2 regions of the Embleya sp. NPDC056575 genome follow, and region 1 is predicted to be linked to the other one. Evidence: predicted binding sites of a transcription regulator. Region 1 holds the regulator's gene; the other holds the start of a gene.
What was found. The regulator HspR, encoded in region 1, represses chaperone genes until heat shock. The targets are predictions, from matches to a motif close to TTGAGNNNNNNNNNCTCAA.

Region 1 (14,779 bases):
GCCCGGCCCGACGACCTGCTGCCCTTCCCGATCCCGCCCGGCACGATCACCCCGCTCCGCTACGGCGGCCTACGCCCGAAGCCACGCCCCGGCCGCTGACCCCGACGACGGAAGCCCCGGCCCTTCGAGAGTCGGGGCTTCCTTTCGCTTTTGTTACCCCATGAGTTCCACGACCGTGACCAGCAGCGAGTTATTCGTGATTTGGTAGACCACGATCACGCTGCCACACGTCGCCTCGCGCCTGTCCTTGTGGTACGTCGCCGACGATCCGCATCCGTACGGATCCTGGGCGATGCATGCCATGCCGTTATCCAGATCCCGGCGCTTATCAGCGGGCAGACTCAGGCGGGCCCTCTCGCAGGCGGGACTGTACGCGATCGAGTACGACACTCCGTTCCTCCCCCAAGATCGTCATTGCATCGGCTTCGGCGTGGATCCCTTCCACCCAGTCGTGCGTTCGCTCGATTGCCTCGTCGACTTCCGGGCGGGTGCGGCGGGCCCATCGGTTGAGGGTCAGGGGCAGGTCTCGTGCCGGTGTGTCCTCGATCGTCTTGGTGAACTCCTCGCGCTGCTCGGCGGGCAAGGCAGCCCGAACGCTGGCGATGGTGGCCGGGAGTTCGATCAACTCGCCCGTTGCCCATGTGCGCCAGGTACGCCCGTCCGGCTCCGGCCCGTCTTGATACCCATGCTCACTGGCGTGCTCGTCCATAGACGCCCTTCACTGTGTTATGGCCCGGCTACTTACAGTGTGCTTTCCCGGGGCGTCCGGCGGAAGCCGCGGGTCGACGCGGTCGAGGCCGATTCTCCCGTCGCCAGGCCGGGCCGCCGACGATTCGGCGGCCTCCTGGGACAGGATGGGGCCATGCCGAAATTCATCGAGAAGCCGACCGTCGTCGAGGCGGCCGGGAACATCCCCAAGACCATTCGCGAGTTCGTGGGCCGGGTCAACACCGGCGACGAGGCGCTGAGCATCGCGCACATGACCAGCCCCGGCGGCTGGGAGGAACCGGGGCAGCGCCCCGAGTTCGACGAGTACACGGTGGTCCTGCGCGGCGTGCTCACCGTGGAGCACGAGGGCGGCACCCACGAGGTCGCGGCCGGCCAGGGCATCCACACCGCCGCCGGCGAATGGGTCCGCTACAGCACCCGAGGCGAAGAGGGCGCCGACTACATCGCCGTCTGCCTCCCCGGCTTCACCCCGGACACGGTGCACCGCGACGAGTAGGCCACCGGCCCCGGCGGGTCGCAACAGCCGCGACCCACCGGGGACACCGGGCGCACCGGGTCAGATCTTGGCGGTGATCGAGGGGAGCAGCTTGGGGAGGAGTTCGCCCTGCCAGCCCTGCCAGGGGGAGTCGGTGCCTTCCTTGCTGAGGGAACCCGAGGCCTCGAACTGGAGGTAGTACTGGCCCTTGCGCATCCGCACGCCGTTCACCGCGTAGTAGGCGTCGTCGGCGCCGCCCGTGGTGCCCAGGGCCTTGAAGTCGGTCTGGATCCGCTGGGCGCCGTTCTTGCTCAGGTTCCAGTTGTAGTCGAGTTCCTTGGGAGCGTCGATGTTGTTGATCTGGATGGTCAGCTTGATGACGTTGCTGTAGCCCCAGCCACGCTTGGTGTTCACCGTGTACTGGCACGTCGTGCTGCGCAGCGCCGGTCCGCGGGACGCGTAGGAGCCGGCCGCCTTGGCGGTGCCCTGTTGCTCCTGGGAGGTGACCTCGGGGATGACCTTGGCAAGCTCTTCCGGGGTGATCAGGTCGCACACGTCCGGCCAGGTGGACATGTCGTTCGGCACGGGCGCGAACTTGCCACCGGACTTGGGCGCCGGCGGGGCCGACGGACGCGTGGCCTCCTTCGACGGGGCCGTCGTCGGCGTGTTGTTCACCGCGTTCGGGTCGAAGCTTTCGAGCTTTCGGGCGCTCTCCGTGGGAGGGAGCTTTACCGCCTCGTTCTTCTTGCCGTCCGTGCCGTTGATCAGCAGGGCCGCGACCACCGTTGCCGCGGTGCCGCCGGCAACCACGGCCACCCAGCTGAAGATCTGCTTGCGGCGGTTGGGGCGCGGCGGCTGGGGCGGATACGGCGGCGGGTAGCCGGGGCCGCCGTAGCCGGGCGGTTGTTGGCCGTAGCCCGGCGGCGGGCCGTACTGGCCGGGCGGCGGGTAACCGGGGCCCTGAGGGCCGGGGCCGGGATACTGGCCGGAGTTCGGGCTGTTGTATTGGCCGGTCATCTCAGTCGTCCGTCATCTTGATGTTGAGGACGCGCACCAGCGCGGGTCCGGACTTCTTGGTCCACTCCTCGCGCGGCTCGGCGGTACCCGCCGAGTCCTTGGTGCTCTGGATACCGGCGTCCACGTCGAGCACCACGTAGTAGGCCGGCGAGTCCGGCTTCGTGCCCTGCTTGAACAGGTTCAGCTTGGTGCCCTGCCGGAAGGAACTCTGCACGAACAGCTTGTTGGCCAGATCCTCGTAGCCGGTGAACGGGGCCGCCTCGCTCTTCGCCTTCTCGTACATGTCCTTGACCGGTCCGGCGTCGCCGATCGCCTTGATGGTCATGGTGAGCTTGGCCGGCGTCGCGGGATCCGCGAGGTTGGGCAGCTTGATGTTGACCGTGCACTCGTAGTTCTTGGGAATCTTGCCGGTCTTGCGGCCCTGGCGCCCGCCCACGATGCTCGAGTCGGGGATCGCGTTCTGGATCTCCTTGTCGGAGAGCATGTCGCAGGCGTCCGGCCAGGTGCCGGTGTCCCCGCTGGCCCGGAACTTGGCGCCGTCGCTGAAGGCCACGCCCGGCGGCGGGGTGTAACCGTCGGGGAACGCGACCCCGTTCTCCGCCACCGGCTTGTCGCCCTTGTCGTTCTTCTTGTTGATCTCGTCGACGATGTACGACCCCGCCACCGTCGCCAGCACACCGCCCACGACCACGCCGATCCAGCCGAGCACGGGCTTGAGCTTGCTGCGGCGCGGCGGCTGGTGGGGCGGCATCGGGCCACCGGGGTACTGCTGCTGGTACATGCCGGGCTGACCGTACGGCTGCTGCTGATGCGGCCCGCCGCCGTACTGGTTCCCCCCGGGGTTCCCGATTCGTACCATCCCCGTGCTCCTCCTGATTACCTGATCCGACGCGCTGTTCCGATGCGCTGTCGCCGCTGCTGCCGTGCCGCGCGGACCGCGGTTACATCCGTTGCGTCCGTGTCTACATCCGGGCCACGAGGTAGCTGACGAGCGTCGGCCCGTACTGCTTGGCCCCGTCGTCGTCCGCGAGCTTCGCGCCGCCGGGGCCGGTCAGCCCGGAGTGGACGTAGAGCTCCACGAAGTACGACCCCTTGTAGAAGTAGATGTAGCTGTCGTCGCGGAACGCGTCGTCGGTGCCCAGCTTGGTGCTCAGCTCCTCGAACTCGCCGAACGGCTTGCGTGCCCGGTTCTTCTTGGTGTCGCCGTAGTGGCCCTTGGCGATCACCGGGGTGCTCACCTCGTGCAGTGTGAGCTCGATCTTGGCGTACGACGGATACTTCGGATTGTTCGGGTCCGGTACGGCCAGGTCGAAGTTGCACTGGTTGTCGGCCGCACCCGGGAAGTCGTACTTGACCGACACCGTGGTGTCCGGCTTCCTGGTCTTGACCGTGGCGCCCTTGATCACCTTCCCGATCTGCGCGTCGGACAGCATCTCGCACGCCTTCGGCCAGCTCTTGCCGTCGTTGGTCGCATTGAATCCTGGCCCGGCGTCGGCCGGCGGCGCTGCGGGGAAAACCATCGGGCGTTGCAGGGGCGCCGCGCTCTGGCCGCCGGGGCCGCCGCTCTTGCCGCCGCCGGAGCCTCCCGGCGCGACGGGACCGCCGGACGACTGCGGGCCGGTCTTCGCGGTGTCCTTCGAGTCGTCGTCCTTGTTCAGGAACAGGAAGCCGCCGACCCCGGCCGCGATCAGCACCAGCACGACCGCGATCCACAACACCGGTCGATTGCCCCCGCGTTGCGGCCCCTGCGGTCCGTAGGGCTGTCCGGGCGGGCCGTAGCCGCCCTGGGGCGGGTAGCCGGGGTGCTGGGGCGCGTAGCCCTGCTGTTGCGGGAATCCCTGCTGTCCGGCCGGATATCCCGGCTGCTGCGGATACTGCCCTGGTTGGCCGTAACCGCCGCCGTGCTGCCCGGGTTGTTGCGGCTGCTGCTGCCAACCCCCGCTCACAGCTTCTGCCCGACGATCGCCGCCACGGTCGGGCCGTACTGGCGCACCATCGTGTTGCCCTTGAGCGGGTTGCCCTGCGAGTCCTCCAGCTGCGCGGACAGCGTGATCCAGACCCGGAAGCCGTTCTTGGAGATCTGCACCGTGCGGTTGTCCCGGAACGCCCCGTCCACGCCGATCTTGTCGGCCGGGATGTCGTCGTACTGATCGGGGAACTGCTTGGACGTGCGCTCCTGGCTGGTCTTCTCCTTCGCGAAGGACGCCTTCTCGTCGGCCAACGTCTTGTATCCGTACGAGGTGATGCTGATCTCGGCCGGATAGTTCGAGGACTGCTGGTTCGGCAGGTCGAGCGTGATCTCGCACTCGTTGTCGTTGACGTTGTTGCCGAACATGTTCGAGATGCGACCCATGCGGCTCTTGCGCTCGCGGATCGTGCCCTCGGGGATCGCCGTCTTGATCTCTTCGTCGGTCAGCAGGTCGCAGGCCTTGGGCCAGGTCTTCGGATCGACCGTGATGCCGGTGATCTTCTGCCCGGTGATCGGCGGCAGCGCCGTCGGGATCTTCAACTCGTTGGACAGGTCGGCCTTCTTCGGCGCGGCCGCCGCGCTGTTGCTCGGCGCGGCCGTCTTGCCGACCACGATCGGCGCCGGCTTGCTCGCCTCGGCCGCCGGGTCCTTCTTCTCGGTCGGGTCGTCGAAGCCGACCATGGCGACGACCACGGACGCGACGACGGCGCCGGTGATGCCGGCGATCCAGGTCCCGATCACCTTGCGGCTGCGCGCCCCCCGCGGCGGACGGCCGTTCGCGTCGAGCTGGATCGGGTTCTGCGCGTACTGCTGGTAGTGGCCGTACTCGCTGTACTGCGGGTACGGGTAACCGCCGGTTTCCTGGAAGCCGCCCGGTTGGGGCTGCTGCGGAAAACCGCCGGGCTGCTGCGGATAACCGTCCGGCGGCGGTGGGTAACCCCCCTGCGGCGGTCCGGACTGGCCCGGTTGGCCCGGCGGGCCGGGCGGCATCGGAGGTACGGGCGGATAGCCCTGACCATCGCTCATGGGGGTCCCCCTGGGATCTCGGATTTCGCTCGCCGTCGGCGCGGCAGGCAGCAGGCGCGCGAACATGCTGCCATGTGCACCCGGAGGCCGCAGAGGTCAAGGGTGTCGTTTGTGGCGACATTCACCTGAATAAGTCTCCCGAGGCGCACAACGTTTCGATGACGTCAAGCGTCCGGGCGGTTCGGCCGCGTGATGTCGCGGTGACACGATCAACGCGCGCGGAACGCGCCCCTCACAGCCTCCGGGGCACTAAAGTTGAGCGAGGAATACTCAAGCGATTTGACCCGTTGAACCGGGCAGCTCATGCTTGAGCGACAAGCGCTCAACCCTTCCCCTGGAGGAACCGAATCATGGCACGTGCGGTCGGTATCGACCTCGGTACGACGAACTCCGTCGTCAGCGTTCTGGAAGGCGGCGAGTCGACCGTCATCACCAACGCGGAGGGGTCGCGGACCACACCGTCCGTGGTTGCCTTCGCGAAGAACGGTGAAGTCCTGGTCGGCGAGGTGGCCAAGCGCCAGGCCGTCACCAACGTCGACCGGACCATCCGGTCCGTCAAGCGCCACATGGGGACCACCTGGTCCGTGGCGATCGACGACAAGAAGTACACCGCGCAGGAGATCAGCTCCCGCATCCTGATGAAGCTCAAGCGCGACGCCGAGGCCTACCTGGGCGAGAAGGTCACCGACGCGGTCATCACCGTGCCGGCGTACTTCAACGACGCCGAGCGCCAGGCCACGAAGGAGGCCGGCGAGATCGCCGGTCTGAACGTGCTGCGCATCGTCAACGAGCCCACCGCGGCCGCGCTGGCGTACGGCCTGGACAAGGCCGACGAGCAGACCATCCTCGTCTTCGACCTCGGCGGCGGCACCTTCGACGTGTCGCTCCTGGAGATCGGCGACGGCGTGGTCGAGGTCAAGGCCACCAACGGCGACAACCACCTCGGTGGCGACGACTGGGACCAGCGGGTCATGGACCACCTGGTCAAGCAGTTCCAGAACGCCCACGGCGTGGACCTGTCCAAGGACAAGATGGCCCTCCAGCGCCTGCGCGAGGCGGCGGAGAAGGCCAAGATCGAGCTGTCCTCCTCGATGGAGACCTCGATCAACCTGCCCTACATCACCGCCTCGGCCGAGGGCCCGCTGCACCTGGACGAGAAGCTCACCCGGGCCCAGTTCCAGCAGCTGACCCAGGACCTGCTCGACCGCACCAAGGTGCCGTTCCAGAAGGTCATCGAGGACGCGGGCATCCCGCTTTCGGCGATCGACCACATCGTCCTGGTCGGCGGTTCGACCCGGATGCCGGCCGTCGCCGACGTCGTGCGCGAGCTGACCGGCGGCAAGGAGCCCAACAAGGGCGTCAACCCGGACGAGGTCGTGGCCGTCGGCGCCGCGCTCCAAGCCGGTGTGCTCAAGGGCGAGGTCAAGGACGTCCTGCTGCTCGACGTCACCCCGCTGTCCCTCGGTATCGAGACCAAGGGCGGCATCATGACCAAGCTGATCGAGCGCAACACCACGATTCCGACCAAGCGTTCGGAGATCTTCACCACGGCCGAGGACAACCAGCCGTCGGTGCAGATCCAGGTGTTCCAGGGTGAGCGCGAGATCGCCGCGTACAACAAGAAGCTCGGCATGTTCGAGCTGACCGGCCTGCCGCCGGCCCCGCGCGGACTGCCGCAGATCGAGGTCACCTTCGACATCGACGCCAACGGCATCGTGCACGTGTCCGCCAAGGACCTGGGCACGGGCAAGGAGCAGTCGATGACCATCACCGGCGGCTCGGGCCTGCCGAAGGACGACATCGACCGCATGATGCGCGAGGCCGAGGCGCACGCGGAGGAGGACCACCAGCGTCGCGAGGCCGCGGAGACCCGCAACCAGGCCGAGCAACTGGTGTACACCACCGAGAAGTTCATCAAGGACAACAGCGACAAGGTCCCGGCCGACGTGAAGACCGAGGTCGAGACGTCGCTGACCGAGCTGAAGGACGCGCTCAAGGGCGAGGACCTGGCCGCCATCCGCGACGCCGCGGAGAAGGTCAGCACCACGAGCCAGAAGCTGGGCACCGCGATGTACGCGAACGCCCAGCCGGGCACCGAGGGCGCGGCCGGCGCGGGTGACGCCTCCGCCAACACCGCCGACGACGACGTCGTGGACGCCGAGATCGTCGACGAGGACCGCAAGGGCGGTGCTGCGTGACCGAAGGGAACGGCTCGAACCACGGCGCCGTCCCGGGCGACGCCCAAGAAACCGAGTCGAAGCCGGAAGCCGGGACCGCCGCCACCGCGGCGGCCCCGGCCCCCGGGGCGGCCGAACTCGCCGAGCTGCGCAACCAACTCGGCGAGCGCACGGCCGACCTCCAGCGGCTTCAGGCGGAGTACGCGAACTACCGCAAGCGGGTCGAGCGGGACCGCAACGTGGCGGGCGAGTCGGCCGCCATCAAGGTGCTGAGCGAACTGCTGCCGGTGCTCGACGACATCGGTCGGGCCCGGGACCACGGCGAACTGGCGGGCGGCTTCAAGTCGGTCGCCGAGTCGCTGGAGTCGATCGTGGCCAAGATGGGGCTGCAGAGCTTCGGTTCGAAGGGCGACCCGTTCGACCCGACGGTGCACGAGGCGCTGCTGCACTCGTACGCGACCGATGTCACCGAACCCACGTGTGTGGAGATCCTGCAGCCCGGTTATCAAGTGGGCGAGCGGATCATCCGTCCGGCACGGGTGGCGGTCGCGGAACCCACGGCGGAGGCCGAGGGCGGTCCGGAGGAGTCGGGCGAAGCGGCCGGCAGCTGAACCGTCACCGGGAACGAGACGACGAGAAGCGGAGAGGAGGGACGCCGATGCGCGGGTGGTGTGAATCCGGAAACGGGCGCTCGGAGCACGAGGGCACCCCGACCCGATCGGCGAGGGGCGCATGAGTACGAAGGACTACCTGGAGAAGGACTACTACAAGGTGCTCGGCGTCCCCAAGGACGCCGGCACCGCCGAGATCAAGAAGGCGTATCGCAAGCTCGCCGTCGAGTTCCACCCGGACAAGAACAAGGGTGACACGAAGGCCGAGGAGCGCTTCAAGGAGATCTCGGAGGCCTACGACGTACTGGCCGACGACAAGCGGCGCAAGGAATACGACGAGGCCCGGACCCTGTTCGGCAGCGGCGGCGGCTTCCGCGGCGCCGGCGGCGGACAGTCCGGCACCGGCGGCTTCCCGTTCGACCTCGGCGACATCTTCGGCGGCCAGCAGGGCGGCGCGGGCAACACCGGCGGTCTGGGCGACATCTTCGGCGGCCTGTTCGGCGGCGGTCGCCAGACCGGGCGCCAGCAGCCCCGGCGCGGTACCGACGTGGAGTCCGAGGTCACCCTCGGCTTCGCCGACGCGGTCGACGGCGCGACCGTGCCGATCCGGCTGACCAGTTCGGAACCGTGTCGGCACTGCAACGGCACGGGCGCGGCCGCGGGCACCACCCCGCGGATGTGCCCGACCTGCGCGGGCTCCGGCAACGTCAGCCGGCCGCAGGGCGGTTTCGGCTTCTCCGAGCCGTGCCGCGACTGCAAGGGCCGCGGGCTGCTCGTGGACGACCCGTGCATCGTGTGCAACGGCAGTGGCCGGGCCAAGAGTTCGCGCACGATGCAGGTCCGGATCCCGGCCGGGGTCCAGGACGGGCAGCGCATCCGGCTCAAGGGCAAGGGCGCGCCCGGCGAGCGCGGCGGCCCGGCCGGCGACCTGTACGTCGTGGTGCACGTCAAGACCCACGCCGTCTTCGGACGCAAGGGCGACAACCTCACGGTCACCGTGCCGGTCACCTTCCCGGAGGCCGCACTCGGGGCGGACGTCACCGTACCCACGCTCGGCGGCATCCCGGTCACGCTCAAGCTCCCCGCGGGCACGGGCAACGGCCGCACGCTGCGGGTGCGCGGGCGCGGGGCGGCACGCAAGGACGGCACTCGGGGCGACCTCCTGGTCACCATCGAGGTGACGGTCCCTCAGCAGCTGAACGACAAGGCGCGCGAGGCGCTGGAGGCGTTCCGCGAGGCGACCGTCGCGCACGATCCCCGAGCCGATCTGTTGGACGCGGCGAAGGGGGCATGACATGCGACCGGGCGGCTTGGGCGGTGGCGGTGTCGGCGGTGGGCACGGCTTCGAGATCGACGAGACCTCTCCGGTCTACGTGATCTCGGTCGCCGCCCAGCTGTCCGGCCTGCACCCGCAGACGTTGCGACAGTACGACCGACTCGGCCTGGTCTCGCCGGACCGTACGGCGGGCCGGGGGCGGCGCTATTCCGCCCGCGACATCGTGCAGTTGCGCGAGGTGCAGCGGCTCTCCCAGGAGGCCGGCATCAACCTCGCCGGGATCAAGCGGATCCTGGAGCTGGAGAACCAGGTGCTCGCGCTGCGCGTGCGCGTGGCCGAGATGGAGCACGCGCTGCACGAGGCGACGGACGCGAGCGCCCGGCGCGAGGCGGCCGTCCACGCGTCCTACCGGCGCGATCTGGTCCCGGTCCGACCGCGGGCCGGCACCGCGCTCGTGGTGTGGAAGCCGCGGCGCGGGCGCTCGGACTGACGGACGCGACGACGTCGAGGAGGCGGTACGGCCCCGGCCGTGCCCCTCCTCGCCTTTTTTGTGCGGCCTCGACGCTTCCTTGATGCGGCTCGCTACGCGTCAGTAGGGTCGCCGCATGAAGCCGAATCGTCGGGACGTGCTGAAGTACTCGGCCGCGAGCGCGGCACTGCTCGGAGTGGCCGCGTGCTCCGACGACGACAAGGACAAGCCCGACGGGAAGTCGAGCGACGCACCCAAGTCGGGCGCGCCCAAGCCGGCCGGCGCGGCCGGCACCACGCTGGAGCGCACCCTGGTGCTCGGCCCGCCCGGACCGGGCGGCTACCGCAAGGTCGTCGCCGGACCCGGTGAACCGCACCTGCTGCGCGGCGAGTTGGTGCCCGGCGGCAGCTCCGGCGACAAGGCGAAGCGGCGTTCCCTGGTCGCGTTCACCCAGTTGACCGACATCCACATCCAGGACTCGCAGTCGACCGCGCGCGTGGACTTCCTCGACCGGCACAGCGACAAGGACCAGCCGTTCGCCAAGCTGCTGCCCTTCCAGTCGGCGTACCGCCCGCAGGAGGTGCTGACCGCGCAGATAGCCGAGGCGATGGTGCAGTCGCTCAACCGGATCGGCAAGGGTCCGGCCCTCGGCGCGCCGCTGGCCTTCACGATCTGCACCGGCGACAACACCGACAACATCCAGTTCAACGAGCTGCGCTGGTACATCGACGTGCTCGACGGCGGCAAGAAGGTCACGCCCGACTCGGGCGATCGCAACAGGTACGAGGGCCCGATGGACGCGGTGGCGTACCACGAGCGCTACTGGCACCCCGACGGCACGCCGCCCGGGCACAAGGACGACGTGCCGCGCGGCCAGTACGGCTATCCCACCGTGCCGGGCCTGCTGGACGCGTGCCGGCGGCCGTTCGAGGCGACCGGCCTGAAGACCCCCTGGTACAGCGCCTACGGCAACCACGACGGCCTGGTGCAGGGCAACCTGCCGGTCAGCGAAATGCTGGGCAAGGTCGCGGTCGGCGACGAGAAGGTGCTCGACATATCCCCTGGGCAGACCGTGGTCACGCTGGCCCTCGGACTGCAGAGCGGCAAGCCGGACGCGCTGGCGGCGCTGCTGGCCGGCCCCAAGCGCAAGGTCACCGCCGATCCGGATCGTCGCCTCGTCGACCGCGCGGAGACGATCAAGGAGCACTTCAACACCACCGGCCTGCCCAAGGGCCACGGCTTCACCCAGCAGAACCTGGACACCAAGACCGCGTACTACACCTTCGACCAGGGCCCGGTGCGCTGCCTGGTCCTGGACACGGTGAACTCGTACGGCTCGGACTCGGGATGCCTGGACCCGACCCAGTTCGCCTGGCTGGAGGACCAGCTGGTCAAGGGCAGTTCGAGCCATCTCGACGAGCAGGGCCGGGTGGTCCGGGGCACGGGTCAGGACAAGCTGTTCGTGCTGTTCAGCCACCACACCATCGAGACGATGACCAACAAGACCGTGCCGGCCGGGGAGCCCGCGCGGATCCTGGGGCCGCAGGTGCAGGCGCTGCTGCTGCGGTTCCCGAACGTGGTGTTGTGGGTCAACGGGCACACCCACGACAACTACGTGAAGCCCTACCCGCGACCGGCGGGCAGCGCGGTCCCCGGCGGGTTCTGGGAGGTCAACACCGCGTCGCACATCGATTGGCCCTCCCAGGCGCGGATCGTGGAGATCGCCGACAACATGAACGGGACCCTGTCCATATTCGGCACGATCATCGACTCGGCCGGCCCGGAGTCACACGGCAACAAGCTCGACTCCCCCCTGGCCCTGGCCGCCCTGGCCCGCGAACTCGCCGGCAACGACTGGCAGGAGCGAGACCGCCCCGACCCGAAGGTCGACGGCCGCCGAGGCCGCCTGGAGGACCGCAACGTGGAGCTCCTGGTCCCGGCCCCCTTCAGCCCGTCCGGCGGGTGAGGACGGCGGGCCGCGGGCCGGCCGCGTCGATCCGCGCCGACGAGCGCCGCGGGCTCACCACACCACCGTCACCACCCGGGCGCAGCGCGACTTCGAGCGTTTGACGAGTTCGCCGTTGGGGCGGTCGCTGCCCGCGACCCAGGCCATCGCCTCGCCGGGGCTGCGCCCGCCCCGGCGCTGGCGCCTGGTCAGCCGCTCGTCGCGGACCCGGTCCGAGGCGTGTACGTACCAGACCTCGGTCATCAGGCAGTAGGCGTCGGCCCAGCCGGGCGCGTCCAGCGCCAGGTAGTTGCCCTCCGTCACCACGATCCGCGTCCCGGGCCGCACCACGTGTCGCGCGGCCACCGGCTCGTGCAACGTCCGGTCGTAGTCGGGCACGTACACGTCCCGGTCCACTTCCCGCACCACCCGGGCCAGCGTGGTCGCGTAGCCCCACACGTCGAACGTGTCCACCGCGCCCTTACGATGCAGCCGCCCGATCCGCTTGAGCTGCACGTTCGAGAGATGGAAGCCGTCGAGCGGCACGTAGGCGGCGGTACCGGACCCGACCCGCTGCTCGATCGCGCGCACGAGCCGACCGGCGAGCGTGGACTTCCCGGCTCCCGGCGGACCGGCGAGACCGAGCACGACCCGCCCGGCCCCGGGCGCGGCCGGAATGAGACGTACCGCCTCATCCGCGAGCGCGTCGAGTGTTTCGAGAGCACCGGACACATCTGGCATGTCCGCAGTGTAAGCATCCCGGGCAACGCATGGTTGAGTGGAATAGACTCAACTTAGTTGTGGTTGCCATAGTCAACGAACCGTTCGGGTGCGGTACACGCGCGGCACGGACGGGATGATGGCCGTGACAGCGCGTGCCCGAAGCGAAGGAGACGCACACCTCACATGGATGCACAGAAGCTCACCACCAAGGCCCAAGAGGCCCTTTCGGTCGCCATCCGCAAGGCTGCCGCGGCGGGACACCCCCAGGTGGAGCCCGCGCATCTGCTGCTCGCCCTGCTCGAACAGCCCGAGGGGATCGCCGTCCCGCTGCTCGGCGCCGCCGGTGTCGACGTGCCGCTGCTGAAGGTCGCGGTCGACCGGATCGCGGATCGTATGCCGAGTGCGTCCGGCTCGACGGTGGCCGCCCCGCAGCTCGCCCGGGAGACGATGCTCGCGCTGGACGAGGCGGAGAAGCAGGCCGACAAGCTCGGCGACGCGTTCGTGTCCACCGAGCACGTCCTGGTCGGCCTCGCCTCCGGCCGCTCCGGCGCGGTCGCCGAGGCGCTGCGCGAGGCGGGCGCCACCCCGCAGGCGCTGCTCGATTCCTTCAAGGCGGTGCGCGGCAGCACGAGGATCACCTCGCAGGACCCGGAGAGCACCTACCAGGCGCTGGAGAAGTACGGCCGCGACCTGACCGAGGAGGCCCGGAACGGCAAGCTCGACCCGGTCATCGGCCGCGACTCGGAGATCCGCCGGGTGGTCCAGGTGTTGTCGCGGCGGACCAAGAACAACCCGGTACTGATCGGTGAACCCGGCGTCGGCAAGACCGCCGTCGTGGAGGGCCTGGCCCGGCGGATCGTGGCCGGCGACGTACCCGAGTCGCTGCGCGACAAGCGGCTGATCGCACTCGACCTGGGCGCGATGGTGGCGGGCGCGAAGTATCGCGGCGAGTTCGAGGAGCGGCTGAAGGCCGTCCTGAACGAGATCAAGTCCAGCAACGGCCAGGTCGTCACCTTCATCGACGAACTGCACACCGTGGTCGGCGCGGGCGCCACCGGCGACGGCTCGATGGACGCGGGCAACATGCTCAAGCCGATGCTCGCGCGCGGCGAGTTGCGCCTGGTCGGCGCGACCACGCTGGACGAGTACCGCAAGCACATCGAGAAGGACCCGGCGCTCGAGCGCCGGTTCCAGCAGGTGTTCGTGGGCGAGCCCAGCGTCGAGGACACGATCGCGATCCTGCGCGGGCTCAAGAGCCGCTACGAGGCGCACCACAAGGTGCAGATCGCCGACTCCGCGCTGGTGGCGGCGGCCACCCTGTCCGACCGCTACATCACCGCGCGCTTTTTGCCCGACAAGGCGATCGACCTGGTCGACGAGGCGGCGTCGCGGCTGCGGATGGAGATCGACTCCTCCCCCGTCGAGATCGACGAGCTGCAGCGCTCGGTGGACCGGCTGCGGATGGAGGAGATGGCGCTCGCCAAGGAGACCGACGCGGCCAGCCGGGACCGGCTGGAGCGACTGCGCAAGGACCTGGCCGACAAGCAGGAGCAGCTCAGCGGGCTGACCGCGCGCTGGCAGCAGGAGAAGGCCGGGCTGAACCGGGTCGGCGAGCTGAAGGAGCGCCTCGACGCGGCGCGCGGTGAGGCGGAGCGGGCCCAGCGCGACGGGGACTTCGAGACGGCGTCGAAGTTGATGTACGGGCAGATCCCGACCCTGGAGCGCGAGCTGGCCGAGGCCGCGGCGACCGAGGGCGATCGGGGCACGGACGGCACGGCGATGGTCAAGGAGGAGGTCGGCCCGGACGACGTGGCCGACGTGGTCTCGTCCTGGACCGGCATCCCGGCGGGGCGGCTGCTCGAGGGCGAGCGCGGCAAGCTGCTGCGGATGGAGGACGAGCTGGGCCGGCGGCTGATCGGGCAGCAGGCGGCGGTGATGACGGTGTCCGACGCGGTCCGCCGGGCCCGGTCCGGCATCGCCGACCCGGACCGCCCGACCGGCTCGTTCCTGTTCCTGGGCCCGACCGGCGTGGGCAAGACCGAGCTGGCCAAGTCGCTGGCCGACTTCCTCTTCGACGACGAGCGCGCGATGGTGCGCATCGACATGTCGGAGTACGCGGAGAAGCACTCGGTCGCGCGCCTGGTCGGCGCGCCGCCCGGCTACGTGGGCTACGAGGAGGGCGGCCAGCTGACCGAGGCGGTACGCCGGCGGCCGTACTCGGTGGTGCTGCTCGACGAGGTGGAGAAGGCGCACCCCGAGGTCTTCGACGTACTGCTCCAGGTGCTCGACGACGGGCGGTTGACCGACGGCCAGGGCCGCACGGTGGACTTCCGCAACGTGGTGCTGATCCTGACCTCGAACC
Region 2 (14,779 bases), on a different contig from region 1:
CAACGACCAGGCCGGCGACAACACCCTGGTCAAGCTGATGACCGACGGCATCCTGCTCGCCGAGGTGCAAAACGACCGGCTGCTGCGCCAATACGACACGCTGATCATCGACGAGGCGCACGAGCGCAGCCTCAACATCGACTTCCTGCTCGGCTACCTCAAACAGCTGCTGCCGCGCCGCCCCGACCTCAAGGTGATCATCACCTCGGCGACGATCGACCCCGAGCGCTTCTCGCAGCACTTCGACGACGCGCCGATCATCGAGGTCTCCGGCCGTACCTACCCGGTCGAGGTGCGCTATCGCCCGCTGGTCGCGGAGGTCGACGAGGACGAGGACGACGAGGAGGGCGGCGGCAGGCGCCGACCCGACGACCGTGACCAGGTCCAGGCGATCAGCGACGCGGTCGACGAGCTGCTCGGCGAGGCATCCGGCGACATCCTGATCTTCCTCAGCGGCGAGCGGGAGATCCGGGACACCGCCGAGGCGCTGAACAAGCGGCAGCTGCGCAACACCGAGGTGCTGCCCCTGTACGCCCGGCTGTCCGCGGCCGAGCAGCATCGGGTCTTCCAGCAGCACACCGGCCGGCGGATCGTGCTCGCGACCAACGTCGCGGAGACCTCGCTGACCGTGCCGGGCATCAAGTACGTGATCGACCCGGGCACCGCGCGCATCTCCCGCTACAGCCTGCGCACCAAGGTGCAGCGGTTGCCGATCGAGGCCGTCTCGCAGGCCTCGGCCAATCAGCGCAAGGGCCGCAGCGGGCGCACCTCCGACGGCATCTGCATCCGGCTGTACTCCGAGAAGGACTTCGAGTCGCGGCCCGAGTTCACCGATCCGGAGATCCTGCGCACCAACCTGGCCTCGGTCATCCTGCAGATGACCGCGCTCGGCCTGGGCGACATCGCCGCGTTCCCGTTCGTGGAGCCGCCGGATCGGCGCAACATCAAGGACGGCGTACAACTGCTCCAGGAGCTGGGCGCGCTCGACCCCGACGAGCCGGACGTGCGCAAGCGGCTGACCCCGATCGGGCGCAAGTTGTCCCAGCTGCCGGTGGACCCGCGCCTGGCCCGGATGATCCTGGAGGCGGACCGCATCGGCGTGGTCGGCGAGGTGCTGATCATCGCCTCCGCGCTGTCCATCCAGGACCCGCGCGAGCGGCCCACCGAACACCAGCAGCACGCCGACCAGTTGCACGCGCGGTTCGCGGACAAGGAGTCCGACTTCCTCGCCTATCTCAACCTGTGGAACTACATCAGGGCACAGCGCGACGAGTTGTCCTCCAGCCGGTTCCGCAAGATGTGCAAGAGCGAGTTCCTGCACTATCTGCGCATACGCGAATGGCAGGACCTGCACAGCCAGTTGCGCTCCGCCGCCAAGTCGCTGGGGATCGAGGCGACCGGCGAGCCGAAGGAGCCGAACACCCAGCACATCCACACCGCGATCCTGTCCGGCCTGCTCTCGCACATCGGCCTGATGGACCCGGCCAAGCGCGAGTACGGCGGCGCGCGCGGCACCCGCTTCTCGGTCTTCCCCGGCTCGGCGCTGTTCAAGAAACCGCCGCGGTGGGTGATGGCGGCCGAACTCGTCGAGACGTCCCGGCTGTGGGCCCGCATCGCCGGGCGGATCGAGCCGGAGTGGATCGAACCGCTGGCCGGGCACCTGATCAAGCGCACCTACAGCGAGCCGCACTGGGAACAGAAGATGGCCGCGGTGATGGCCTTCGAAAAGGTCACGCTCTACGGCGTGCCGATCGTGGCCGCGCGCAAGGTCGGCTACGGCAAGGTCGATCCGGAGCTGTCGCGCGAACTGTTCATCCGGCACGCCCTGGTGGAGGGCGACTGGCGCACGCACCACAGGTTCTTCGCGGCCAACCGGCGGCTGCTCGCCGATGTCGAGGAGCTGGAACACCGGGCCCGGCGCCGGGACATCATGGTCGACGACGAGACCCTGTTCGACTTCTACGACGAGCGGGTCCCGGCCGACGTGGTCTCCGGGCGGCACTTCGACGCGTGGTGGAAGAAGGCCCATCGCACCGATCCGGACCTGCTGAGCTTCGAGAAGTCCATGCTGATCAACGCCAAGGCCGGCGGGATCACCGAGGAGGACTACCCGAACGCGTGGGTCGAGGAGGGTCTGGAGCTGGCGCTGACCTACCAGTTCGAGCCCGGCTCCAACGCCGACGGGGTGACCGCGCACATCCCGGTCGCGGTGCTCAACCAGCTCTCCGGCGAGGGCTTCGAGTGGCAGATCCCGGGGCTGCGCGAGGAGTTGGTGACCTCCTACATCCGGTCCCTGCCCAAGGGCATCCGGCGCGGCTTCGTGCCGGCGCCGGACTACGCGCGGGCGATCCTGGGCCGGCTCACCCCGCGCAGGGGCTCCCTGGTGGACGGCCTGGAGCGGGAGTTGAGCCGGATGGCCGGGATGCCGGTCAAGCGGGAGGGCTGGGACCTCACGAAGGTGCCCGAGCATCTGCGGATGACCTTCCGGGTGCTCGACGACGACCGGCGCGTGCTCGCCGAGGGCAAGGACCTGGAGGCGCTGAAGCTGAAGCTGCGCGAGCGCATGCGGGCGGCGGTGTCCGAGGCGGCGAGCACGCTGGACATCGAGCGCGCCGGCGTCACCACGTGGGACCTGGGCGAGTTGCCGCGCGTGGTCGAGCAGCGACGCGGGCCGCTGGTGGTCAAGGCGTATCCGGCGCTGGTCGACGAGGGCGGCTCGGTGGCGGTGCGGCTGTTCGACAGCGAGCCGGAGCAGCTGCGCGCGATGCGGGACGGGACGCGGCGCCTGGTGTTGCTCAACGTGCAGTCGCCGGTCAAGCAGATCCAGGGCCGGCTGCCCAACATGGCCAAGCTGACGCTCAGTCACAACCCGCACGGGGGCATCGACGCGCTCTTCGAGGACATCCTCGCGTGCGCGGCGGACATGCTGATCCGCGACGCGGGCGGGCCGGTGTGGGACGAGGCGGGCTTCGTCCGGCTGCGCGATCGGGTCAAGGCGGGGCTACCCCGGCTGACCGAGGACACGGTGGTCAAGGTCGAGCGCGTCCTGGGCGCCTCGCACGGGGTGGCCGGGCGGTTGAAGGCGACCCGCAGTCCGGCGCTGGCCCCGGCGCTGGCCGACCTGAAGGCGCAGTACACGGCGCTGGTGCACAAGGGCTTCGTGGCCGAGGCGGGGTGGCGCCGGTTGCCGGACGTGCACCGCTATCTCCAGGCGATGGAGCGCCGGTTGCAGCGGCTGGAGGCGGACCCGGTGCGCGATCGCGAGCGCATGCAGAAGGTCCATCAGATCCAGGCGGCATACCGGGACTTGATGGACCGTCAGACAAAGGGTGCACCGATTCCGGCCGAGGTGGCGGCGGTGCGCTGGCAGATCGAGGAGTTGCGGGTGAGCTATTTCGCCCAGTCGCTCGGCACCCCGCAGCCGGTGTCGGACAAGCGGATCCTGAAGACGATCGAGGAACTGGGCGGGTAGCGGCGGGCGGTGCGTCGGGGCCGGGGGCCTCGGGCACCACCGGGCCGCGTTCGGATTCGTGCTCGGATCCGCGTTCAGACCAGGTCGTTCTTGAACAGGTCGTGGTCGGTGAGCAGCTTCTCCAGGCGAGCCTGGTCGACCCGGTTGACCACGGCCTCGCTCTCCTGCCGGTCCCGGACCACCTTGGCGAGGGTGATGCTGGAGGTCACCACGTAGAGCACGCCGATGCCGAGGAAGGCCCGAATCCAGCGGTCGACCGGGAGATAGACGATCCCGATCAGAACCGCGCTCACGGACACCCCGAAGGACAGTGCGGCCTGGACGAAGAACCCTTGGGTGTTGTTGGTGCGCAGCGGCGAAGTCATGACGACAGTCTTGGGCCGGACGGGTGTCGCGCACATGAGTAGGTGTACTCAAGTGGCGCGACCCGCCTGCCGATCCCGACCGGCCCGTGGCTCGTGTGGCCCAAAGGCGCCGCGCGAGCCGCCCCTTCGGGCGGCCCGCGCGGTGGGTTGTCGGGAAATCGCCGGGGTCAGGCGGCCACGGCGTGCCGGCTGTCGGCGGGTTCGAGGGCCAGGTGCAGGACCTCGCGGACGTCGGCGACCGCGTGGACCGTGAGCCGGCTCAGGATCTCCTCGGGCACGTCGTCCAGGTCGGCCTCGTTGCGCTTGGGGATCAACACCGTGGTCACACCGGCGCGTTCCGCGGCGAGCAGCTTCTGCTTCACGCCGCCGATCGGCAACACCCGGCCGGTGAGCGAGACCTCACCGGTCATCGCCACGTCGGAGCGGACCGGCCGCCCCGTCAGCAGCGACACCAGCGCGGTGGTCATCGTGACACCGGCGCTCGGGCCGTCCTTGGGGACCGCTCCGGCCGGGACGTGGATGTGCACGCCGCGGTCCTTGAGGTCGCCCACCGGCACCTCCAGCTCCGCCCCGCGCGAGCGCAGGTAGGACAGCGCGATCTGGGCCGACTCCTTCATCACGTCGCCGAGTTGGCCGGTCAGGGTCAATCCGGTGCCGCCGGTCTCGGCGTCCGCGAGCGAGGCCTCGATGTAGAGCACGTCGCCGCCCGCGCCGGTGACCGCCAGGCCGGTGGCCACGCCCGGCACCGCCGTGCGCTGTTCGGCCTTGCTCAGCAGCGACTCCGGGGTGTGCCGGGGCCGGCCGAGGTAGTCGCGCAGGTCGCCCGCGTCCACCGTGATCGGCAGCGGGTGCGAGGCGGCGTCGAGCGCCTGCCGCGCCGCGACCTTGCGCAGCACGCGGGCGATCGAACGCTCCAGGGTGCGTACGCCCGCCTCGCGGGTGTACTCGCCCGCGAGCAGCCGCAGCGCGTCCTCGGTGAAGGACACCTCGGTGGCGTCCAGGCCCGCCTTGTCCAACTGACGCTTGATCAGGTGGTCCCGGGCGATGACGACCTTCTCGTCCTCGGTGTAGCCGTCCAGGCGCACCAGCTCCATGCGGTCGAGCAGCGGCTCGGGGATGGTCTCCAGGACGTTGGCGGTGGCCAGGAACACCACGTCGGACAGGTCGAGTTCGACCTCCAGGTAGTGGTCGCGGAAGGTGTGGTTCTGGGCCGGGTCGAGCACTTCGAGCAGGGCCGCGGTCGGGTCGCCCCGGTAGTCCGAGCCGACCTTGTCGATCTCGTCGAGCAGGACGACGGGGTTCATGGTGCCCGCCTCCTTGATCGCCCGGACGATCCGGCCCGGCAGCGCGCCGACGTAGGTGCGGCGGTGGCCGCGGATCTCGGCCTCGTCGCGAACGCCACCGAGGGCGACCCGGACGAACGAGCGGCCCATCGCGCGGGCCACCGACTCGCCGAGCGAGGTCTTGCCGACTCCGGGCGGGCCGACCAGGGCGAGCACCGCGCCGGAGCGCCGGCCGCCGACCACGCCCAGACCGCGCTCCTCGCGGCGCTTGCGGACCGCCAGGTATTCGACGATGCGCTCCTTGACGTCGTCGAGACCGGAGTGGTCCGCGTCCAGGATCGCGCGCGCCTCGGCGACGTCGTACGCGTCCTCGCCGCGCTCGTTCCAGGGAATCTCCAGGACCGTGTCCAGCCAGGTCCGGATCCAGCCGCCCTCGGGCGACGCGTCGGAGGCGTGCTCCAGCTTGTCGACCTCCTTGAGCGCGGCCTCCAGGACCTTCTCCGGCAGGTTCGCGGCCTCGACCCGCGCCCGGTAGTCCTCCTCCTCGCTGTCCGGGGTGCCGTTGAGCTCGTTCAGCTCCTTGCGCACCGCGGCCAACTGCTGCTTGAGCAGGAACTCGCGCTGCTGCTTGTCCATGCCCTCCTGGACGTCCTTGCGGATCGTCTCGGCCACGTCCAGCTCGGCGAGGTGGTCCCGGGTCCAGCCGACCACCTTGGTCAGCCGCTCCTGGACGTCGATCGTCTGGAGCACCTCGATCTTCTGCTGCAGGCTCAGGTAGGGGGCGTAGCCGGAGTTGTCCGCCAGGTCGCCGGCGTCCTCCAGAGCCTGGACGTGGTCCACCACCTGCCACGCGCCGCGCTTGCCGAGCACGGTGGTGACCAGGGCCTTGTACTCCCGGGCCAGCTCCAGGGTGCGCTCGTCGGCCTCGACGTCGGGCACCCGGGTCGCCTCGACCCACAGCGCCGCGCCGGGGCCGGTGGTACCGCTGCCGATCCGCACCCGGCCCTCGCCGCGCACCACCACGACCGACTCACCCCCGGGCAGCCGGCCGACCTGCTCGATCACACCGAGCGTGCCCACCGCCGGGTACTGCCCGTCGTCACGCGGAACAAGCAGCACCCGCGCCTTGCTCTCACTACGGACGCCGGGCCCGGTGGACCGCCCCGCGGCGGCCCGCGCGGCATCCACGGCGGCACGGGTCTCCGCGTCGTCGAGTTCGAGCGGGACCACCATGCCGGGGAGGACGACGACGTCGTCCAGCGGAAGAACCGGCAGGGTCAGGGTCCCGATGGTCTCGCTCATGTCATGCCCCTTCAGTGGCCACAGTCGAAAAACTTGCGCTGTACCGACTCAAGAAACACGAGCCCCTCTTTGTTCCCCCACCCACCCCGACCCCTGTTCGCCCTGGGCGAAGTCGTCGAAGGGCCCCGGATCGCGAGCGATCCGGGGCCCTTGTCCACAGCGCGGGGAGGATGGCGGCATCAGCCGCCGCAGTCCCACACGTAGTTGGCCGGGCCACCCGTCGAGTCCCAGCGAAAACGCTTGGTCTCACTGTCGGCAAGGTATTGGCATTCCGGGTCGGGCCAGCCCGAGACCTGGACGCTCAGGTTCATGCGACGGCCACAGTTGTTGCGGACGTCCGCCCACCGCCAGGTGGGAAACCCGACGTGGGTGTCCTGATTGACGATCACGGCGCAGTCCAACGGCTCCACGGCGGGGGCTGCGGCCGTGGCGGCGGGTGCGGCGGACACGACGACGCCGGCGGTCGCGAGCGAGAGGGCGGCGGTGGCCGTCCAGGACACAAATCGGCGAGAACGAGCAGGAAAGCGCATTTCTTTGCCTCCGGGTCGATGTATCGCTCCCACTGTGGGAGCACTCACATACCCAGAGTCCTCGCAACGGGTAGTCGCAACATCACACGCAGGCACGACTTCGCCGTACATCGATCCGCGTACGTCGTCAGCCGTACGGCCTCATACCGGCGCCGCGCCCGGACGCGGCGCGAGGCGGGCGCCGCCCGGAGCGGCTGCGAAGGGGTCCGGGGCGGGTGACGTTGACGGCGGGATACCGCCGGACCGGGGGTGGTTGTCGTCGCGTCCCGTCCCGGGGGCCGGCGGGGTTCGGCGCGGCGAAGGCGGCCCGAGGGCTACTGGTAGCTGTCGTAGGTGGGCTTGCCCTTCGGTCGGTAGATGCCGAGGACGGTGCCGCCCTTGGTCGTCGAGACACCGACCGGCTCCAGCGCGGTGGGGATCGCTCCGTCGGCGAAGAGCCGCTTTCCGGTGCCGATGATCACCGGGTGGATGGTGAGCCGGTACTCGTCGACCAGGTCGTGCCGCATGAGGGTCTGGGCGAGGTCGCCGCTGCCGACGACGTTGATGTTGCCGCCCTCGGATGCCTTCAACGCGCGGACGGCGTCGGCGGTGTCGCCCTCCAACAGCGTGGAGTTCTGCCACTCGACGCACGTCAGGGTCCGAGACGCCACGTACTTGCGCGTGCTGTTCATCCGCTCGGTGAACGGGTTGTCGGGATCGGCGGTCGGCCAGTAGGACGCGAAGATGTCGTACGTCTTGCGGCCCAGCAGCATCGCGTCGGAGTCCTCGTACCAGGCGGCGATACCCGCGCCGACCTCCTCGTCGGCCACCGGCTTCTGCCAGCCTCCGTGCTCGAAGCCGCTCTCCGCGTCCTCGTCCGGCCCACCCGGCGCCTGCATGACGCCGTCGAGCGTCAGGAACGTACAAACGATGATCTTGCGCATGGTGTGCTCCTTTGTCGTCGACGGGTAGACCCCACAACCGCCGAAAACTCATCGGCACACCGAGACCCCTGCGGCACCACCCCACGGCACCCACCTCACCCTCGGGGCGGGGCTCGGGGTCAGAGGTGGCGTCGGGCGGCTTCGAGGATGGTGTTCGCGGTGGTGTTGAACGCTATGGCCGCGCCGGGGGCGTGGACGCGGACGAGGTTGACGGTCTGTTCGAAGAGCGGGAGGAGGTCTTCCGACTTGCGGACGCCGCCGCCGATCAGGACCACGTTCCAGGCGCGCTCGGTCAGGGCGGCGACGATCGTGGGCTCGGCGGTCTCGTCGGGGCCGAACACGGTCATGGACGCGTGGATGCCGTGTTCGGCGAATCGGGCCAACTCCGCCTCCAGGGTGGCGAGTAGGGCCGCGCCGTCGATGCCGGGGACGATGTGCGGGTCGATGCCGAGAACAAGTACCGAAGAGGTCATGGGATCAACCTACGAAATGGGGTCCGGCGGCCGGAACGGCGGGCCCGCGTGGGCCGGTTGGGCTTCGGGCGGGTGACGGCGCGGCGTTGAGGGCGGGTTTCCGCCAGACCCGGGGTGGTGGGGGTGGCTGTACTGGATACGCCCCGGCTTCCGGGGCTCCCCCCACATCGCCGAAAGGGACACCCATGTCCGCCATCGCCCGAGTCGACGAACCTGCGGCCGCATCGCCCGAGCCCGGGACGGATCTCGCGCCGCCGCGGCAGTACTGGGCCGCTGTGGTGTGTTTGTTCCTCGGGATCTTCGCGATCGTGACGACCGAGATTTTGCCGATCGGGTTGTTGACGCCGATCGGGGACGACTTCGGGGTCTCGGACGGGACGGCCGGGTGGTTGATGACCGTGCCCGGGTTCCTGGCCGCGATCTGTGCGCCGCTGGTGACGGTGTCCACGGGGCGGTTGGATCGGCGGAGCATGCTCGTCGCGCTGATCGTGCTGCTCGCGGTGGCGAACCTCCTGGCCGCGCTCGCGCCGGCGTTCTGGGTGGTGCTGGTGGCGCGTGCGCTGGTCGGGGTCACCATCGGCGGCTTCTGGTCGATCGGGGCGGGCCTGGCACCCCGGCTGGTACGGCCCGAGGCGGTGGGTACGGCGACCGCCGTCATCTTCGCCGCGGTGCCGGCCGGCTCCGTACTGGGCCTGCCCGCCGGCACCCAACTCGGCGAACACCTCGGCTGGCGGGCCTCGTCCATGGTCATGGGCGCCCTCGCGCTGGCCGTGTCGATCGCGCTGCTCGTCCTGCTGCCCCCGCTGCCCGCGACGACCGTGACCCGGGCCCGGGTACTGCGCGGCCTGCTTCGCGGCGCCGACGTGCGGATCGGCCTCGCCGCCACCGCCCTCGTGGTGATCGCGCACTTCGGGGCCTACACGTACGTGACGCCCTTCCTCGAGGAGGTCACCCACGTCGACCGCGGCCGGATCGGCCTGTACCTCCTGGCCTTCGGCGTGGCCGGCATCGTCGGGAACTTCGTCGCGGGCGCGACCCTGGCCCGCCACCTGCGCGCCGGCTTCGCCTGCTGCGCCGCGCTGATCGCCGCGGCCACCGCGCTCTTCCCGGTCCTGGGCCGGTGGGACGCGGGCGCGCTCGGCCTGCTCGTGGTGTGGGGGTTGGCCTACGGGGCGGTCCCGGCCTGCTCGCAGACCTGGTTCGCCCGCTGCGCACCCGACGCCCCGGAGGCCGCGACGGTGGTGTTCACGTCGTCCTTCCAACTCACCTTCGCCGCCGGCGCCCTCCTCGGCGGCGGCGTCGTGGACGCGACGTCCCCCTCGACGGTCATGGTGTGCGCGAGCGCGGTCGCCCTGACGATGGTCGCCGTCGTCGCGTCCTTCGGCGCGCCCGGCCGCGACAGGGCTTCGAGGTAGCCGGGCAAACTGCCCCGGAACACGCCGAAAGAGTTCGGGAAAGCGGCAGTTGACTTCAAGTCGACTTGAACTTCTAACGTTTTCCTCGTCGCCCGGAGCAACCGCTTCCAAGGCGCATCCGAACTCTTCTTGGGGACGCCATGACCACGCTCACGCACACCGTCGCCGACATCGACACCACCGCCGGCACCGAAGCGTTCCGGCTCGCCGTCATCGTCGGCAGCACCCGGCAGGGCCGGTTCGCCCCGGTGGTGTCGAACTGGTTCGCCGGCGCGGCCGAGGAGCACGGCGACTTCGAGGTCGACATCATCGACCTGGCCGAGGACCGCCTGCCCGACGTATGGGCCCCGCTGAACGGCGAGCCCGCCGCCGTGGTCGCCCGGGTCGGCGCCCGACTCGCCGCCGCCGACGCGTTCGTCGTGGTCACGCCGGAGTACAACCACAGCTTCCCGGCCGGGCTGAAGAACATGATCGACCTGTTCCGGAACGAGTGGCAGGGCAAGCCCGTCGGCTTCGTGTCCTACGGCGGCATCTCCGGCGGCCTGCGCGCGGTCGAGCAGCTGCGCCTGGTCTTCGCCGAGCAGCACATGGTCACCACCCGCGACGGGCTCGCCTTCCCGATGGCGTGGGAGAAGTTCGACGCCGACGGCAAGCCGGTCGACGCGGCCGGTACCGCCGCCGCCGCCAAGGTCATGCTCGACCAGCTCGCCTGGTGGACCGAGACCACGCGGTCGATGCGCGCGCGCCGCCCGTACGGCGTCTGACCCCGAGCACCGACGCCGCGCCCGTCGCCGCGTACCCACCCGTCGAACGCCAGGAGCCCGCGATGGCAACGACCACCGCCCCGGCCGCGAACTCCCCCGCGGCCACCACCCCCACCGACACCCCGTCCCGCGGCATCGCCGCCATCGCCCTCGTGGTCGTGCTCGGCTCGATCATGTCGGTCCTGGACGTGACGGTCGTCAACGTCGCACTGAACCACCTCGCACAGGACTTCGACGCCCCGCTGGCCACGATCCAATGGGTCGCGACCGGATACACCCTCGCCCTGGCCACGGTCATCCCGATGGCCGCGTGGGCGATGGGCCGCTTCGGCACCAAACGGCTGTACATGTTCTCGATCGGCACCTTCGCCGCCGGATCGGTCCTGGCCGGCCTGGCCTGGTCGGCCGAATCGCTGATCGTCTTCCGGGTGCTGCAGGGGCTCGGCGGCGGCCTGATCATGCCGGTCGGGATGACCATCCTGGCCCGCGCCTCGGACCCGAGCCGGATGGGCCGCACGATGGCCATCCTGGGCATCCCGGTCCTGATCGGCCCGCTGGTCGGCCCGATCCTGGGCGGATGGCTCGTGGACGACGTCTCGTGGCGCTGGATCTTCTTCATCAACGTACCGATCGGCGCGATCGCCCTGGGCCTGGCCGCCAAGGTCTTCCCGCGCGACACCGCGCAACAGACCAGGCCGCTGGACGTGCCCGGACTGCTGATGCTCTCCCCCGGCCTTGCCCTGCTCATCTACGGGCTGGCCACCGGCGGCGAGAAGGGCGACTTCGGCGCCGCCGGGGCGCTGGTGCCGGCCGTGCTCGGTGCGCTCCTGGTGATCGGCTTCGTGGCCCGGGCGTTGCGGGTCGAGAACGCGCTGATCGATCTGCGACTGTTTCGCAGTCGGCCGTTCGTGGCCGCCGCGGGCACCATGTTCCTGTTCGTCTGCGCGTACTTCGGCTCGATGATGCTGGCTCCGCTGTACTACCAGCTGGTGCGCGGGGAGAGCGCCACCGCCTCCGGGATGCTGGGCGCGCCGCAGGCGCTGGCGACGGCGCTGTCCATGCAGGTGGCCAGTCGGCTCAGCGACCGGATCGCGCCGGGGCGGATCGTGTTGATCGGGATCGTGGTCGCCGCCTCCGGGTTCCTCGCGTTCACCACGCAGGTGGCGGCGGATACGCCCTACTGGGTGCTGATGGCGTGCATGTCGGTGACGGGTGTCGGGGTGGGCATGACGCTGATGCCGACCACCGCCTCGGCGCTGCGCACGATGTCGCACGAGCAGGTCGCGGTCGCGGGGACGACGTTGACGATCATCCAGCAGGTGTCGGCGGCGATCGGTGGGGCGTTGATGTCGGTGCTGTTGGCCGGGTCGATGCGCGATGGCCTGCCGGCCGGGCAGGGAGCCGGCGGGTTGGGCGAGTTGCACACGTTGTCGCCGGACGTGGTGGCGGCGATCGGGCCGGCGTTGGCCGACGCGTTCCAGGGGACGTACTGGTGGGCCGTGACGTTGACGGGGCTGGCGTTCCTGCCGGCGCTGTTGATGAGCCGCCGTCGGCCCACGGGGCCGGTGGGCGAGTAGGCCGGGGCCGGGGCGGCCGTCCTCGAACGCCGGACGGGCCGGATGTTCGCAAACGCCGGACGGGCCGTGGATGGCCCGTCCGGCGTTTGGTGCGTCCTGCCTGTCATCGGTCTTCGGTCGGCTTCTTCGTCATGGTGTCCGGACCCTTGTATGTGCCCTCCCTCGTGGGGGGCTTCTCGGCTGTCCATTCGGTCGGTCGGGTGGGCTCGGGGACTTCCGCGTCTCGGACCATGCCCACGATGCGGCGGCCGGTGAGGCCCAGGCTGACCAGGCTCAGGCCGTCGAAGAGCAGCGCCAGCGAGATGAACGTGCCGATCACGTAGCGGCTGCTGCTGGGCCATTCGGCCAGCACCAGCAGGCCCAGGACCAGGTCGACCACGCCGACGGCGATGGTCCAGATCATCTTGGCCGACATGCTCGCCACGCCGCCGACGATGCGGAACATACCCGCGCCCAGCAGCAGCAGGGCCACGAACAGGGTGAGCGCCTGCGCCCCCACGTCGGGTCGGCGCAGCAGCACCACGCCCGCCGCGATGTTCAGCGCCGAGACCGCGACCACGAGCCAGAACGCGTTCTCCTTGCGCGCCTGGATGGCCTGGACGAAGCCGACCACGCCACCGATCAGCAGCAGCCAGCCGAACAGCACCATCGTGGTGAGCGTGGCCACGCCCACGTAGATCAGGCCGACGACCCCGCCGAGCATCAGGACCACGCCGAGCACCACGAGCAGACCGAACCCGAATCCCTTGCCGCTGCGTCGATGCCGCCCCACGCCGGATTCGGCGGAGGGACCACTGACGCCCTTCGTGCTCTCCATGGGTGCCGCTCCTCGGATCCGTCCCGCGCCCGCGAAACCGCGTGCGTGCTACGCCTTCCCACTGGAAAGCGACATATCCGCACGATCGACTGTTCGCATGATCGTTACGGACCGGGGCGGGCCCCGCGCGGCGCGCCGCTCAGCGACCCGTGCCCGGGGGCAACGACGGCGGCAGCGCGGAGCGCACCGGGGACAGCGCCGGGGCGAGCGCCGGTCGGGCCGAGGGCATCGGCGTGGCCGTCGCCGTGGTCACCGTGACCCCGCGCACCGCCGGGCCCGGCCGATCCGTCAGGCCCAGGAAGTGCCGGCGCAGCCGATACTTCTCCACCCGCCCGTTCGGCGTCCGCGGCATCCGGGCCACGATCCGCACGTACGCCGGCCGCATGTACGCGGGCAGCGACTGGACGCACCACGCGCGTAGCTCGTCGGGATCCAGCGGCCGGCCCGGCTCCGGCTCGGCGTACAGCACCACCTCGTCCTCGTCGTCCCGGTCGGCGGGCACCCCGAAGACCGCGCCGACGGCGATGTCGGGATGCTGGTTGACCAGGTCTTCGATGTGGTACGCCGACACGTTCTCGCCGCGGATCCGGATCCGGTCCACGACCCGGTCGACGAAGTGCAGCAGCCCGTCCTCCTCGTCGAACACCGCCGCGTCGCCGGTGTGGAACCACAGGTTGCGGGTGGCCTCGGCGATGCTCAGCGGGTCGCCCACGTACTCCTGGACCAGCAGCCCCGGCAGATGCGGACGCACCGCCAGGTGGCCCACCACCCCGCGCGGCACCGGCCGGTCGTGCTCGTCCAGGATCGCCACCCGGGTGAACGGCAGCGGCGCGCCCAGACAGCCCCGGCGCACGATCCGCGACGCGGGCAACACCGGTACGCCCAGGCGATCGCACACCCGCTTGACCTCCTTCGCCCCCAGCCCGCGCCGCAGCGCCTCCGGCGTGCCCTCGCCCGGCTCGGCGCCGATCAGCACGGCGGCGATCGGCAGTCCGGTCTCGACCTGCCCGTAGCCCGCCACCACGGTGTCGATGCCGTAGCGGCGCGCGAACGAGTGGTGGATCGCGGGCAGCGGCTGCATCAGCACCTTGCTCAGCGGGTTGTCCCGCTCGCCGCGCCGCTCGGGCGCACCGGAGAGCCAGCCCACCATCGTCTCGGTGAGCACCGCGCTGGTGGCCCCCGCGGCCGTCACCCGGCGCCAGAAGTCGACCGGGTGGAACCGGTCCCACAACGACACCCCCGCGCCGGTCCAGGCCGCCCGGGCCAGCCCGGCGAACGCGCCCTGGAGCGAGTGCATCGGCAGGTCCACGTGCACCACGTCGTCCGACGTGGTCAGCCGGCGCAGCAGCAGGGTGTACGCCGCCAGCCAGCGATGCGGCAGCACGGCGGCCTTGGGCCGGCCCGTCACCCCGGCGGTGTGCACGATCATCCCGACGTCGGCGGGGTCGTTCACCACACCCGGCGGCTCGGCGCGGGCCAGGAAGTTGGCGTAGGCGATCTCGGGATAGCCGTGCGGCGGACGCGGCCCGACCGCGTCGTGCACGGTCAGCCGGGGCAGCCGGTCCAGGTGCGGGCGCACCGCCTCCAGCGCCTGCACCAGCATGCGCTCGGTGACCACGAGCAGCGGTGCGGCGGACTCCAACTGCTCGACCAGCGGGTCGCCGATCAGGTCCGGGTCGATCGGGCAGAAGACCGCGCCCGCCTTCCAGATGCCGAACATCCACAGCGCGGCCGCGTACGAGCTGCGGCAGTGCACCGCGATCCGGTCGCCGCGCCGCACGCCCGCCCGGGCCAGGTTGCCGGCGATCGTGTCGGTGGCCCGCTTGGCCTCGGCGTAGCTGAGGTCCAGGCCGTGCTC

Region 2: lon (endopeptidase La) is a predicted target of HspR. The motif match lies at 6,456-6,474, and genes of this name have one in related genera.

What each region holds. Positions count from the first base shown of each region.
Region 1 covers NZ_JBHTVA010000011.1:19,905-34,683, forward strand. Annotated here, with positions in the region: gene ACFRCG_RS10820 (hypothetical protein) at 1-99, shown strand, start outside; gene ACFRCG_RS10825 (hypothetical protein) at 154-303, opposite strand; gene ACFRCG_RS10830 (hypothetical protein) at 329-709, opposite strand; gene ACFRCG_RS10835 (cupin domain-containing protein) at 863-1,225, shown strand; gene ACFRCG_RS10840 (hypothetical protein) at 1,286-2,221, opposite strand; gene ACFRCG_RS10845 (hypothetical protein) at 2,223-3,080, opposite strand; gene ACFRCG_RS10850 (hypothetical protein) at 3,184-4,167, opposite strand; gene ACFRCG_RS10855 (hypothetical protein) at 4,164-5,216, opposite strand; gene dnaK (molecular chaperone DnaK) at 5,567-7,414, shown strand; gene grpE (nucleotide exchange factor GrpE) at 7,411-8,004, shown strand; gene dnaJ (molecular chaperone DnaJ) at 8,126-9,298, shown strand; gene ACFRCG_RS10875 (heat shock protein transcriptional repressor HspR) at 9,300-9,770, shown strand; gene ACFRCG_RS10880 (TIGR03767 family metallophosphoesterase) at 9,886-11,715, shown strand; gene ACFRCG_RS10885 (nucleoside/nucleotide kinase family protein) at 11,770-12,435, opposite strand; gene clpB (ATP-dependent chaperone ClpB) at 12,601-14,779, shown strand, end outside.
Region 2 covers NZ_JBHTVA010000008.1:10,367-25,145, forward strand. Annotated here, with positions in the region: gene hrpA (ATP-dependent RNA helicase HrpA) at 1-3,472, shown strand, start outside; gene ACFRCG_RS07990 (YiaA/YiaB family inner membrane protein) at 3,547-3,837, opposite strand; gene lon (endopeptidase La) at 4,005-6,422, opposite strand; gene ACFRCG_RS08000 (hypothetical protein) at 6,602-6,922, opposite strand; gene ACFRCG_RS08005 (dihydrofolate reductase family protein) at 7,267-7,875, opposite strand; gene ACFRCG_RS08010 (hypothetical protein) at 7,995-8,348, opposite strand; gene ACFRCG_RS08015 (MFS transporter) at 8,534-9,763, shown strand; gene ACFRCG_RS08020 (NADPH-dependent FMN reductase) at 9,904-10,527, shown strand; gene ACFRCG_RS08025 (DHA2 family efflux MFS transporter permease subunit) at 10,590-12,104, shown strand; gene ACFRCG_RS08030 (HdeD family acid-resistance protein) at 12,208-12,921, opposite strand; gene ACFRCG_RS08035 (class I adenylate-forming enzyme family protein) at 13,061-14,779, opposite strand, start outside.